DNA from 3 places in the Paraburkholderia sp. GW821-FHT02A12 genome. Region 2 is predicted to be linked to each of the others. Evidence: predicted binding sites of a transcription regulator. Region 2 holds the regulator's gene; each other region holds the start of a gene.
What was found. The regulator LexA, encoded in region 2, represses DNA repair genes until DNA is damaged. The targets are predictions, from matches to a motif close to ACTGTATNNNNATACAGT.
Positions count from the first base shown of each region.

Region 1 (4,181 bases), on a different contig from region 2:
CGTTGCAGAACAAGGCGCCGATTGTCGCCGAAATGCGTGAGATTTACCGGCGGCGGCGCGACGTGGTGTTCGAGCGCTTGCATTGTGTGCCGGGGTTGCGGTGTTTGCTGCCGGAAGCCGGCATGTTCATGATGGTCGATGTAAGCGGGACGGGGCTCGATACTTATGATTTCACCTGGCAGCTGTTTCGTGCGCAAGGGGTTTCGTTGCTGGATGCCAGCGCTTTCGGCGAAACCGCCGACGGGTTTGTCAGGTTGGGGTTTGTGGTCGATGAAGCTCGATTGATTGACGCTTGTGAGCGGATTGCGGGGTTTGTCGAGGCGTTGCGGATGGGGTAGGCCGGAACGATGCGCTTCGACTCGCAACGGAGAACAGTATGGGTCTTCGCTTCTACATCAGGTTGCACCGGCCGCTCGTCACAGGATCGGTCGCGGCGGCCTTCGCGGCCGCACTCGTCGCGGTGGTCACAATCGCCGCCGCCGTCGTGTTCAGCCAGGTGTGCGCGGCAGCCTCACTCGACCGACTCGACCCACTCGACGATACGCCCGACGCAGCAGAAACCGCCGAAGCGGCATCGTCCGCGGCTGTCATGCCCGGGACTGAGGCGGATACCGCCAGTCAACCCGCCGAAGCGGCATCGTCCGCGGCTGTCATGCCCGGGACTGAGGCGGATACCGCCAGTCAACCCGCCGAAGCGAATCGCCAACCGGTGAAAGAGCCGCACCTGAATCAAGCGCGCCCCGGGCATTCGCAACGCTCTGTCGCGGCCACTCAGAACGACGCGCAAAACGACGCGCAAAACGACGCGCAAGACAATGCGCAAGACAATGCGCAAGACAATGCGCAAGACAATGCGCAAGACAATGCGCAAGACAATGCGCAAGACAATGCGCAAGACAATGCGCAAGACAATGCGCAAGACAGCGCGCGGCACAACGCAAAACCGGACACGGCCGCGATCCCCGTGCCGCCGGAAACTTCGTCCGTGACCCAGCATTCGATCCGGCTCAAGGGGAACAAGATCGATTACACGGCGACCGCTGGCAATCTGCTGCTGCACAACAAAGCCGGGCAGGCCGATGCCAGTGTCTTTTACGTCGCCTATACCGTCGCGACCAAAACGCCCTCGACGCGGCCCGTTACGTTCCTCTTCAACGGCGGTCCGGGCGCGGGCAGCGTCTTTCTCATGATCGGCTCGTTCGGTCCGAAGCGGGCGCACACCGCCAGTCCGGCGAGCACGCCTCCCGCGCCCTATGTGTTGGGCGATAACCCGGACAGTCTGCTCGACACGACCGACCTGGTTTTTATCGACGCCGTCGGCGCGGGTTTGTCGCGAGTGGTCGGGCGCGGAACGGGTAAGGATTTCTGGGGCGTCGATAAAGACCTCGACGCGTTTTCGCAATTCATCGACCGTTATCTGACGGTCAACCAGCGCTGGAATTCGCCGAAGTACCTGCTCGGCGAGTCATACGGCACCGCGCGCGCCGCCATGCTCGCGTATCAGCTGGGGCAAAACAATATCGCGCTGAACGGCGTGATCCTGATGTCGTCCGTGCTCGATTCAGCCGGCTTTTCGCCAGGCTTCGACTTCAAGAGCGAGAGCTATCTGCCGAGCTTCGCGGCGATCGCCTGGTATCACGACAAAATCGTGCCGAAGCCGGCCAGTCTGCCGGCCTTTCTCGACGACGCCCGCGCGTTCGCGCGCGGTCCTTATGCGCAGGCGCTGGCTCAGGGCGACGCGTTGCCCGACGCACAGCGCGATGCGGTCGCGGCGCGCGTCGCCGAGTTCACCGGTCTCGACGTCGAGTACGTGAAACGAAGCCGGCTGCGTCTCTATCCGTCGCGCTTTCGCAATCAACTGCTGCGGGATCAGTCGCACAGCATCGGCCGTTACGATGCCCGCTCCGAAGGTCTCGAATACGACGGCGTGTCGGAGCGCCCGGACTTCGATGCATCGGTGAGCAGCGTGTCCAGCGCGTTCGATGCGGCGCTTCATCAGCATTTCGCGCAGGATCTGCACTTCACGCCGACCGACCGCTATCGCGTCTTCAATGACGACGCGCTGAAGCAATGGGACTGGAAACATCGCGCATGGTGGGGCGAGCGGTTACCGGTACCCTACGCGGCAGGCGACCTGGCCGAAGCGATGCGGCAGAATCCGCAGCTTCGCGTGATGTCGGTGAACGGCTATTTCGATCTGGCCACGCCGTTCTATGCCACCGAGTATGCGCTGGCGCATCTGGGCATCGATGCGCCGTTGCGCGCCAACGTGCGGATCGCCTACTATCCGAGCGGCCACATGATCTATCTCGACGATGCCGCGCTGCATACGCTCAAGCGCGATCTGGCGAGCTTCTACGCGGCAGGCGCGCGCTGAACGCGGGCGTGCGGTCGTTGACGGTGTGACGGCTGGCAGCGCATTGAAAGGCGGGCGGCAGGCGTTCGATGACACCCCGCGCCACCCGAATCCTCCACTGAGTTTGATATCATCACTGTATAAACATACAGGTTCCGTGGAAGTGCCGTGGCGACAGAAGCCTCTTCAAATGCTCCCTACTATCTGCTGAATTTCGAGCGCGCGCTGGCGTGGCTCGCGGCCCGCTACGACGATCTGCTGGACCAGAACGAGCACGGCTTCCTGCGTGCTTTCGCGGCTTTGCCGCAGGCCTCGCGAGCGCTGCTGGTTCGCATGTTGATGCGCAAGGGCACGCTGTTCCGCACGAGCCGTCTGTCGTACGACGAGATCGGTTGCCCGGTTCAAGCGTCCGCGCCGCTCGTCGAACTCGGTTGGGTGGACGCCGAGCCGCCGCTGACGCTCGACGACCTGTTCGCGCTCACCACCCGTCCCGAACTGCTGCTCATCTTCGCCGACGCCATTGCGTTGATCCCCGCCGCCCGGAGCTTGCGCAAACCGGACCTGCTCGAAACGCTACGCCCCTTTTACGAAGCGGAAGGCGACGCAGCGCGTCCGCTCGCCGAATGGCACGCCGCCAGCACCGACTCCGTGCTGCACGTCGCCGTCGCGCCACTCTGCGAGCGCCTGCGCCTGATGTTCTTCGGCAATTTGCAGCAGGACTGGTCGGAGTTCGTGCTCGCCGATCTCGGCGTGTTCCAGTATGAGACGGTCGCGTTCGGACCTTCGTCGCGAGCTTTCCAGCAACGTGCCGACGTCGACGTCTACCTCGCTTTGCATGCATGCCGCGAAGCGCTCGAATGGCTGCCCGACGGCGAATCCATCGGCGAACTCGTCGCCGCGGTCGCCGCGGTCGAAACGTCGAACCCATGGCTCGAAACGCGCCGCGCGAAGCTGCTGTTCCGCATCGGCCAGTATTGCGAGCGTCGGCATGACTGGCCCGCCGCGCTCGCCGTCTACGCGGATTGCGCGTGGCCGGGTGCGCGGCATCGGCGCGTGCGCGTGCTCGAGCAATGCGAGCGTTTCGATGATGCCTTCGCGCTCGCCTCGCAAGCCGCCGCGGCACCCGAAAGCGAAGAGGAAGCGCAGCGCATCGCGCGCATGCTGCCGCGCCTGCAACGCCGGCGTGGCGAACTCGTGGCGCGCACGCCGGCCGCACGGCCGGTCGAGCGCAGCACGCTGGTGCTGCCGAGGCCCGAGGCTGCGCAGCCGGTCGAATATGTCGCCCGCGATCATCTGAGTCGTGAGGATGCGCCGGTTCATTACGTCGAAAACGCGCTGATCAATTCGCTGTTCGGTTTGCTGTGCTGGGAGCCCGTGTTCGCGGCGCTGCCCGGTGCGTTTTTCCATCCGTTCCAGCGCGGCCCGGCCGATCTGCATGCGCCCGATTTTCATGCGCGCCGCGCCGAACAGTTCGCCGCCTGCCTCGCGCAACTCGACAGCGCCGCCTATCGCGAGACGATTCTGCGGCACCTCGAGGTCAAGGCCGGCGTGCAATCGCCGTTCGTGTTCTGGAGCTTGCTGACGCCCGAACTGATGGCGTTGGCGCTCGATTGCCTGCCTGCCGCGCATCTGAAGCTCTGGTTCGAACGTCTGTTGCGCGATATCCGCGGCAACCGTTCCGGTCTGCCGGACCTGATCCGTTTCTGGCCGGCCGAGCACCGCTACGAGCTGATCGAAGTGAAGGGTCCGGGCGACCGCTTGCAGGACAACCAGATCCGCTGGCTCGCGTACTGCGCGCAGCATGGCATGCCGGTGCGCGTGCTCG
Region 1 is NZ_JBWKWA010000002.1:2,317,005-2,321,185, reverse strand. Features, by position in the region: gene AC07WT_RS31830 (pyridoxal phosphate-dependent aminotransferase) at 1-338, shown strand, start outside; gene AC07WT_RS31825 (S10 family peptidase) at 377-2,377, shown strand; gene AC07WT_RS31820 (VRR-NUC domain-containing protein) at 2,525-4,181, shown strand, end outside.
Region 1: the regulator LexA is predicted to act here: its motif matches at 2,492-2,509, upstream of AC07WT_RS31820 (VRR-NUC domain-containing protein).

Region 2 (4,181 bases):
GCGCCGAAAGATCGCCGCGTAGCGCGCGTCGCCCGCGCCGTGCTGATACCTGATGACGAATTCGTTGATGCTGCGATAGCCCGCCGTGGTTTGCGGCGGTTGCGGCGGCGTGGCGCTGTTGCCCGCGTTGTCAGCCGCGCTGTGCGCTGCGGTGTTAGCCGCGCTGTTAGCCGTTTTGCCATCGGCAGGGGACGCAGGCGCATTTTCCGCGGCAGGCGGCGCGGGCGGCCGCTCGCCCGGTTCGCCACGCGGCGGCATGCCGTTCAGCAACGCGGCTACGCCGTCCGGCGTCGCGTACGCATCTACTAGCGGTCCGATCAGCGCAACGCCGATCATCGCGCCAATGGCGGCAAATGGATTGCCGTTGCCATGTGCGTCGAGTCGGCGCGTCAGCAAGCCGGTGACCTGTTGCTTCAGGCTCTCGCGCAACGCCGGAAAGTCGACATACTGATTGACGGTCTCCGCATCGCGTGCGTCTGCCGCGCGTTTCAGATTGTTCAGCGCGATATATGGCGATGCATAGCCTAATCCCAGGGCGGCCACCACTGCAATCACAATCAGAACAACGATCAGCGGCCGTGCGGCGCTGCGTTTGGTGCGTGTCGAAACTGCCATCGAGTGGAACTCTCTATCAAGGGTGGTCTAACGTGGACCGCGGCCACACGAAAACGATCCCACGCGATGCAATATCTGAAGAGATCTGGAGAGGCGCGTGCAAGGCAACAGCATGGCAATGACAGGTCAATGATATGGCAACAGCAGAGCAACTACACGCACGCCCTGCACCTGATTACTCGAACACCGCCCCGTGCACGTTGGCTTCTTCAGCGATGCAGCGGTCGATCATCCGGCATACGGCGTCTACCGTGCCGACCATGATCAGCCGCGACGGCCCGTGATAGACGCGCACCGGTGCCCGTCGCGCCGGCTCTGCCGTATTCAGCCCTGAATTCAACGACACTCGAGCGAAAGCCGGCAACGACGACGGCAAGCTCGGCGCCCGCGATGCAGGTTCGTCGAACAGCGATGGAGCGCTGGCCGTGGACGCCTCGATCAGCGAACAGGGCACCAGCTTGCGCAGATGGCGCAAACGACCGAACTGGCGAAAAGGCAGCAGGCGGGCAAGGCGTTCCATGAGTCTCTCCAGGCGATTCAACGTAGGGGCAGCGGCGCGTTAGGCGTCGGGCAAGCGTTGGTAGAAGCAGGCGCTCAGAACTCGCCGGGGCGGATCAGCCCAACAGCGATGCCTTCCAGCGCGAAATCCGCACTGCCGGTCTGAACGAAGATGTTTTCGTAATCGGGGTTTTCCGCGATCAGTTCGATGCCGTTTGGCCGACGCTTCAGGCGCTTGACCGTTACGTCGTCGCCGAGCCGCGCGATGATGATCTGGCCGTCTTTCGCTTCGCTTTTCTTTTGCACCGCGAGCAGGTCGCCGTCGAAGATGCCGGCGTCGCGCATCGACAACCCGCGAACCTTCAGCAGGTAGTCCGGTTTGCTCGAGAACAGCGCCGGGTCGCACGCATAGTGCTGCGAGATATGTTCCTGTGCGAGGATCGGGCTGCCGGCCGCGACGCGGCCGATCAGCGGCAGCGACAGCTGCATGATGCTGGGGTGCGGCAACGTGAACTGGTGCGGCGAATCTTCGGGACCCGCCAGCAGACGAATGCCGCGCGACGCACCTGCCGCGAGTTCGATCACACCCTTGCGGGCCAAGGCACGCAGATGTTCTTCGGCCGAATTGGCCGAGCTGAAACCCAGTTCGGCGGCGATCTCCGCGCGGGTGGGCGGAAAGCCGGTACGTTCGATAGCCCGTCGGATCAGATCGAAAACCTGCTGCTGTCGTGCGGTGAGTTTGGTCATGGCGCTACTGTATGTATGAACAGGTGACTGTATTTTTATACAGTATTCGATGCAATTCAAGCTTTACTTTAAGTTCGTCGTCTGGGGTGTCGCTCCGGCGTCGCAAAAGGACGCTTAAACAACCGTTTTCGTGTCGCAACGCCTTATCCAGCTGCCATTACCACTTTTACGTATTAAAGAATGAAGAAACATTATTTTTAATGATGAAAGCCCTTCGATAGACTGGCTTCCGAGTTGACGCGCTGCAGACGCAAAAACAAGACGCCGTAACGGCAACCACAACGCGGAGAAGCTGGATGAACCATCGGGGCACGGGGCTGGCAGGCAAGACCAAAAAACTCATCGCGGCGCTCGCGTTCGGCGCGGCAACCGCTGTCGGCGTGATGGCGCAGGCGCACGCCGCCGACACGACGCTGCTGAACGTGTCGTACGACCCGACGCGTGAACTGTACCAGGACGTCAATCAGGCATTCGGCAAGGAATGGAAGGCCAGGACCGGCGAATCGATCACCTTCAAGCAGTCGCACGGCGGTTCGGGCGCTCAGGCGCGCTCGGTGCTCGACGGTCTGCAGGCGGATGTCGTGACGCTGGCGCTCGCCTACGACATCGACGCGCTGGCTAACAAGGGTTTGCTGGACAAGGGCTGGCAAAAGCGTTTGCCGGACAACGCGTCGCCGTACACGTCGACGATCGTGTTCCTCGTGCGCAAGGGCAACCCGAAGCACATCAAGGATTGGGACGATCTGACCAGGCCGGGCGTGTCGATCGTCACGCCGAATCCGAAGACCTCGGGCGGCGCGCGCTGGAACTATCTGGCCGCATGGGCCTACGCCGAACATCAGCCGGGCGGCAATGACCAGAAGGCGAAGGAATTCGTCGGCAAGCTCTATAAGAATGCCGGCGTGCTGGATTCGGGGGCGCGCGGCGCAACGACCAGCTTCGTGCAGCGCGGCATCGGCGACGTGCTGATTGCATGGGAAAACGAAGCGTTCCTGTCGCTGAAGGAATTCGGTCCGGACAAGTTTGAAATCGTCGTGCCGTCGGTGAGCATTCTGGCCGAGCCGCCGGTTGCCGTGGTGGACAAGGTGGTCGACAAGCACGGCACGCGCAAGCTGGCCGAAGCGTATTTGAACTTCCTGTATAGCGAGCAGGGTCAGGAGATCGCCGCGAAGAACTTCTACCGTCCGCGTTCGAACAAGGTGCCGGCCGAGCTGACCGCGAAGTTTCCGAAGCTGAAGCTGTACACGGTGGACGATTCGTTCGGCGGCTGGGCGAATGCGCAGAAGACCCACTTTGCCGACGGCGGCGTATTCGATTCGATCTACCAGCCGCAGTAAGACTGCCAATGCCAGAAGCCGCACAGGCGGCGAGAGGCGGCAACACCTGGCCAGAAAGCGCGCCCAGTGGGCGCGCTTTCTGGCTAGCCGGACGACCGCAAAAGCACGGCAAGCATCAACCCTGAAAGAGTATCCAGCATGACGACGTGGACCTTCCGAAAACCGAGCGCCTTGCCCGGTTTTGGCCTGACACTCGGCATCACGGTGGCGTATCTGAGCCTCGTGGTGCTGATTCCGCTTGCGGCAACTTTTCTGAAAACCGCCACGCTCGACTGGAGCCAGTTCGTGCGCGCGGTGAGCTCGCCGCGCGTGCTCGCGTCGTACCGGCTGACGTTTTTCTCGGCGCTCGGCGGCGCGCTGATCAACGCGGTGTTCGGCTTCCTCGTGGCGTGGGTGCTGGTGCGCTACACGTTCCCGTTCAGGCGGCTCGTCGATGCGGTGGTCGATCTGCCGTTCGCGCTGCCGACGTCGGTGGCCGGTATCTCGCTTGCGGCGGTCTATGCGGGCAACGGCTGGATTGGGCAGTTCCTCGAGCCGCTCGGCATCAAGGTCGCCTTTACGCCGGCCGGCGTGCTGATCGCGTTGACCTTCATCGGTTTGCCGTTCGTCGTGCGGACCGTGCAGCCGGTGCTCGAAGAATTCGAGCGCGAGCAGGAAGAAGCGGCCGCGTGCCTCGGCGCGTCGCGCTGGCTGACGTTCCGGCGCGTAGTGCTGCCTGCGGTGTTTCCGGCTCTGCTGACCGGTTTCGCGCTGGCGTTCGCACGGGCGCTCGGCGAGTACGGCTCGGTGATCTTCATCGCCGGCAACGTGCCGATGAAATCGGAAATCACCTCGCTGCTGATCATCACCAAGCTCGAACAATACGACTACGCGGGCGCAACCGCATTGGCGGTGGTGATGCTGGTCGTGTCGTTCCTGATGCTGTTGTTCATCAATACCTTGCAGTGGTATCTGCAGCGGCGCACGAGCCGCGGTGCAGCGGGC
Region 2 is NZ_JBWKWA010000001.1:2,514,265-2,518,445, reverse strand. Features, by position in the region: gene AC07WT_RS11330 (DUF2939 domain-containing protein) at 1-615, opposite strand, end outside; gene AC07WT_RS11325 (hypothetical protein) at 791-1,135, opposite strand; gene lexA (transcriptional repressor LexA) at 1,210-1,860, opposite strand; gene AC07WT_RS11315 (sulfate ABC transporter substrate-binding protein) at 2,157-3,197, shown strand; gene cysT (sulfate ABC transporter permease subunit CysT) at 3,336-4,181, shown strand, end outside.

Region 3 (4,181 bases), 740 kb from region 2:
AACCACTGAGTGCCGCATGATGCGCGCTCAGCCAGCCGGCCAGCTGCACGATCAGCCGACGCGCGGCAAACAACAGTGCGTCGGCATTATCGACCCGCGACGGCAACTCCAGCTGCGCATGAAACGACGCCGGCGCACGAAACGATTCGCGCGGATCCGGACGCGTGCCATACGCTTGCGCCTGCAGATCCAGAATGCCGCTGCCGAAACGCCGCACGACGCCCGCCCGTGGCAACTGACGCAAATCGGCCAATGTAGCGCAGCCGATTTGCATGAAGGCATCGCGATGCGCCTGTTCAACCGGCAGCAACGACACGGATAATCGGTCGAGGACACGCGCAAGCGAAGTCTCCTTCACCACATGCCAGCAATGCCCCTGACAATTGGCGCGCGCTTGCGCCAGCAACCACGCACCCCAGGCGGTCGGCGCACACGCGATGCGCGTCGTATAGCCGAACTCACCCGCCGTGGCCGACACTCGCGACAACAACACGCGCAAGCCGCCGAATAATCTCAAACCGGAGCCAACTTCCAGCAGCAACGTGTGCGCGTGGGCGAGCGATACTTTCGGCGTGTACATCAGCAAGGCAAGCGCCATCGCTTCGAATGCCTGAGTTTCACGGGTGCTATCTGCGACAAGCATTTTGAGACCTGGTGCCAACGCCAATGCATACGAGCGCGAATGACCGGCACGCACACCGGCGCGCAATGCGGCGAAATCGGGCAGCAGAATGTGTGCGTGATCCGCCAGCGCATAACAATGCTCGCCGCCGACATCTTCGCTGGCGAGACGTTGGCTTGCATCGCCGCGCGGCTCAGGCTGATTCGGCTTCGCGGGCGAACCATCCGGAAGCGGCACGAGAGGCTTCACCGCTTCCAGCGACAAGAGTGGCAATGTGACTGCGATCCACAACATGATTGATCTCTCGCCCTTGATTGCTGCCGGCTCCGTTCTCCGGCAACACGACGTCTTGCAACGGCAAAATGAGGCGCAGGGGTTCTGCTAGCGGCGGGCCTCGACGCTTGAAGATATCGATCGACATACCGATCTCCTGCAACCATTGACGACGGTTGATCGTCTGCGCATTAGCCGGCAAAAGTGGCTCGCAGATCATTCGCAATGGCGCCGGCGAGGATTGCGTGGCGGCGTCGACAGGGCGAATCAAAAATGCCAGCGATGCCGATTCCTGAGCCGCCACCTGGAGACGCCGAATCTTATCGGCGCGCGCATTCGGCAGCCACACCAGTACCGCGCCGATGCCATCCTGCTTCAATGCTTGAGCGGCGGCCCACAGAGACTGATCTTCCTCCGAGCGCACCCATACGACGCGCCCGACATCGACACCCCACGCCCTCAACGCCGCGGCACAGGGCTGATAAGGCGGCGCCACGAGCATGACATGCCGTTCGGCTTGTATCGTGAGATGCCGAAGCGTGTGGGCAAGCAGGCGTACTTCTCCCACGCCACCATGTTCGATCAATAGCTCCGTCAAGCCACCAGCCGACCAGCCCTGCCCCGGCAGCAGCTGATCCAGCGCGGCGTAGCCGCTGGAAATTACCCGCGAGTCCGCCTCGGCAAGCTCATTGCCCGTCCACACCTGACGCCGCAATTGCGACGACAGTGCAGTCGCCGCAAGCTGAATTGCTGCTGCCATAGACACGCTCTTTTAATGGGTAATGCTTCGCCCCACCCGACATCGGGCCAGCATCAGGCGACAGATTTTTACTGTATATTTATACAGTATTTTGAGGATGATGTTAAGACGGCATGCCGCTGCACAGTGCGCACAGAGAGACCTTAAGGGGCACGATGCGGGAGGCGATGAAACTCACGCGGCTTGTTGTTTGCAGGTTTTATACTGCGCGGCGCTTGCTGTTTCTGGCGCTGCGGCTACGCATGGGGCAAGCCGGATCGGGCTGCTGCGAGGAGGGCTGGGGATGCTGCAGCGTGCGGCGGTAGGCGCACGGCGATGGACGGCCTTTCTGTGTTGCCGTTTCCGGAGCCGTAAACGCAGAAACCCCACCGTTCTGGGTGGGGTTTCTGGTGCTGCTGGGGAGCCTGACGATGACCTACTTTCACACGGGAATCCGCACTATCATCGGCGTGGAGTCGTTTCACGGTCCTGTTCGGGATGGGAAGGGGTGGGACCGACTCGCTATGGTCATCAGGCATGACTTGTTGCCGTATTGCGGGGTTTGGGGCCCTGGGCAATACCGCCAATCGGGAAGAAGTAGTGTCTGGTGAGGCTCACCAGCGGGAGTTGTGTTGTTCGAGGCACAACATCGATCTCTCAACCTGTGTGTTCTGCTACCCCATCTGGAGTTCACACGCATCCCCTTCGGGGATCGGACCAGAGTAAGGGCTTTGCATGGGCCCGGAGTAAGTGCTAAAGCACTAACTCCGGCCGACAGCTAAAGCGCTAACTCTGGTCGAGACACACCTGTTATAGGATCAAGCCTTACGGGCAATTAGTATCAGTTAGCTTAACGCATTACTGCGCTTGCACACCTGACCTATCAACGTCCTGGTCTTGAACGACCCTTCAAGGGGCTCGAAGCCCCGGGGATATCTCATCTTAAGGCGAGTTTCCCGCTTAGATGCTTTCAGCGGTTATCTCTTCCGAACATAGCTACCCGGCGATGCCACTGGCGTGACAACCGGTACACCAGAGGTTCGTCCACTCCGGTCCTCTCGTACTAGGAGCAGCCCCCTTCAAATATCCAGCGCCCACGGCAGATAGGGACCAAACTGTCTCACGACGTTTTAAACCCAGCTCACGTACCTCTTTAAATGGCGAACAGCCATACCCTTGGGACCGGCTACAGCCCCAGGATGAGATGAGCCGACATCGAGGTGCCAAACACCGCCGTCGATATGAACTCTTGGGCGGTATCAGCCTGTTATCCCCAGAGTACCTTTTATCCGTTGAGCGATGGCCCTTCCATACAGAACCACCGGATCACTATGACCTGCTTTCGCACCTGCTCGACTTGTCGGTCTCGCAGTTAAGCACGCTTATGCCATTGCACTATCAGCACGATTTCCGACCGTACCTAGCGTACCTTCGTACTCCTCCGTTACACTTTGGGAGGAGACCGCCCCAGTCAAACTGCCTACCATGCACTGTCCCCAGTCCGGATCACGGACCAAGGTTAGAACCTCAAACAGACCAGGGTGGTATTTCAAGGACGGCTCCACGCAAACTGGCGTTCACGCTTCATAGCCTCCCACCTATCCTACACAGATCGGTTCAAAGTCCAATGCAAAGCTACAGTAAAGGTTCATGGGGTCTTTCCGTCTAGCCGCGGGGAGATTGCATCATCACAAACACTTCAACTTCGCTGAGTCTCGGGAGGAGACAGTGTGGCCATCGTTACGCCATTCGTGCAGGTCGGAACTTACCCGACAAGGAATTTCGCTACCTTAGGACCGTTATAGTTACGGCCGCCGTTTACCGGGACTTCAATCAAGAGCTTGCACCCCATCATTTAATCTTCCGGCACCGGGCAGGCGTCACACCCTATACGTCCACTTTCGTGTTTGCAGAGTGCTGTGTTTTTATTAAACAGTCGCAGCCACCAGTTTATTGCAACCCCTTCACCCTTCTGGCGCAGGCCAGTCAAGCTACAGGGGCGTACCTTATCCCGAAGTTACGGTACCAATTTGCCGAGTTCCTTCTCCCGAGTTCTCTCAAGCGCCTTAGAATACTCATCTCGCCCACCTGTGTCGGTTTGCGGTACGGTCTTGTTAAACTGAAGCTTAGAGGCTTTTCTTGGAACCACTTCCAGTTGCTTCTTCACCGAAGTGAATGGCCTCGCACCCTTGAATTCCGCGCCCGGATTTGCCTAAGCGCCTTCTCCAATGCAAGGACCGGGACTTCCAACACCCGGACAACCTTCCGCGATCCGTCCCCCCATCGCATTTAACAATGGTGCAGGAATATTAACCTGCTTCCCATCAGCTACGCATTTCTGCCTCGCCTTAGGGGCCGACTCACCCTACGCCGATGAACGTTGCGTAGGAAACCTTGGGCTTACGGCGAGGGGGCCTTTCACCCCCTTTATCGCTACTCATGTCAGCATTCGCACTTCCGATACCTCCAGCACACTTTCCAGTGCACCTTCGCAGGCTTACGGAACGCTCTCCTACCATGCACATTACTGTGCATCCGCAGCTTCGG
Region 3 is NZ_JBWKWA010000001.1:3,257,913-3,262,093, forward strand. Features, by position in the region: gene AC07WT_RS14780 (Y-family DNA polymerase) at 1-916, opposite strand, end outside; gene imuA (translesion DNA synthesis-associated protein ImuA) at 816-1,655, opposite strand; rRNA gene rrf (5S ribosomal RNA) at 2,058-2,170, opposite strand; rRNA gene AC07WT_RS14795 (23S ribosomal RNA) at 2,449-4,181, opposite strand, start outside.
Region 3: the regulator LexA is predicted to act here: its motif matches at 1,726-1,743, upstream of imuA (translesion DNA synthesis-associated protein ImuA).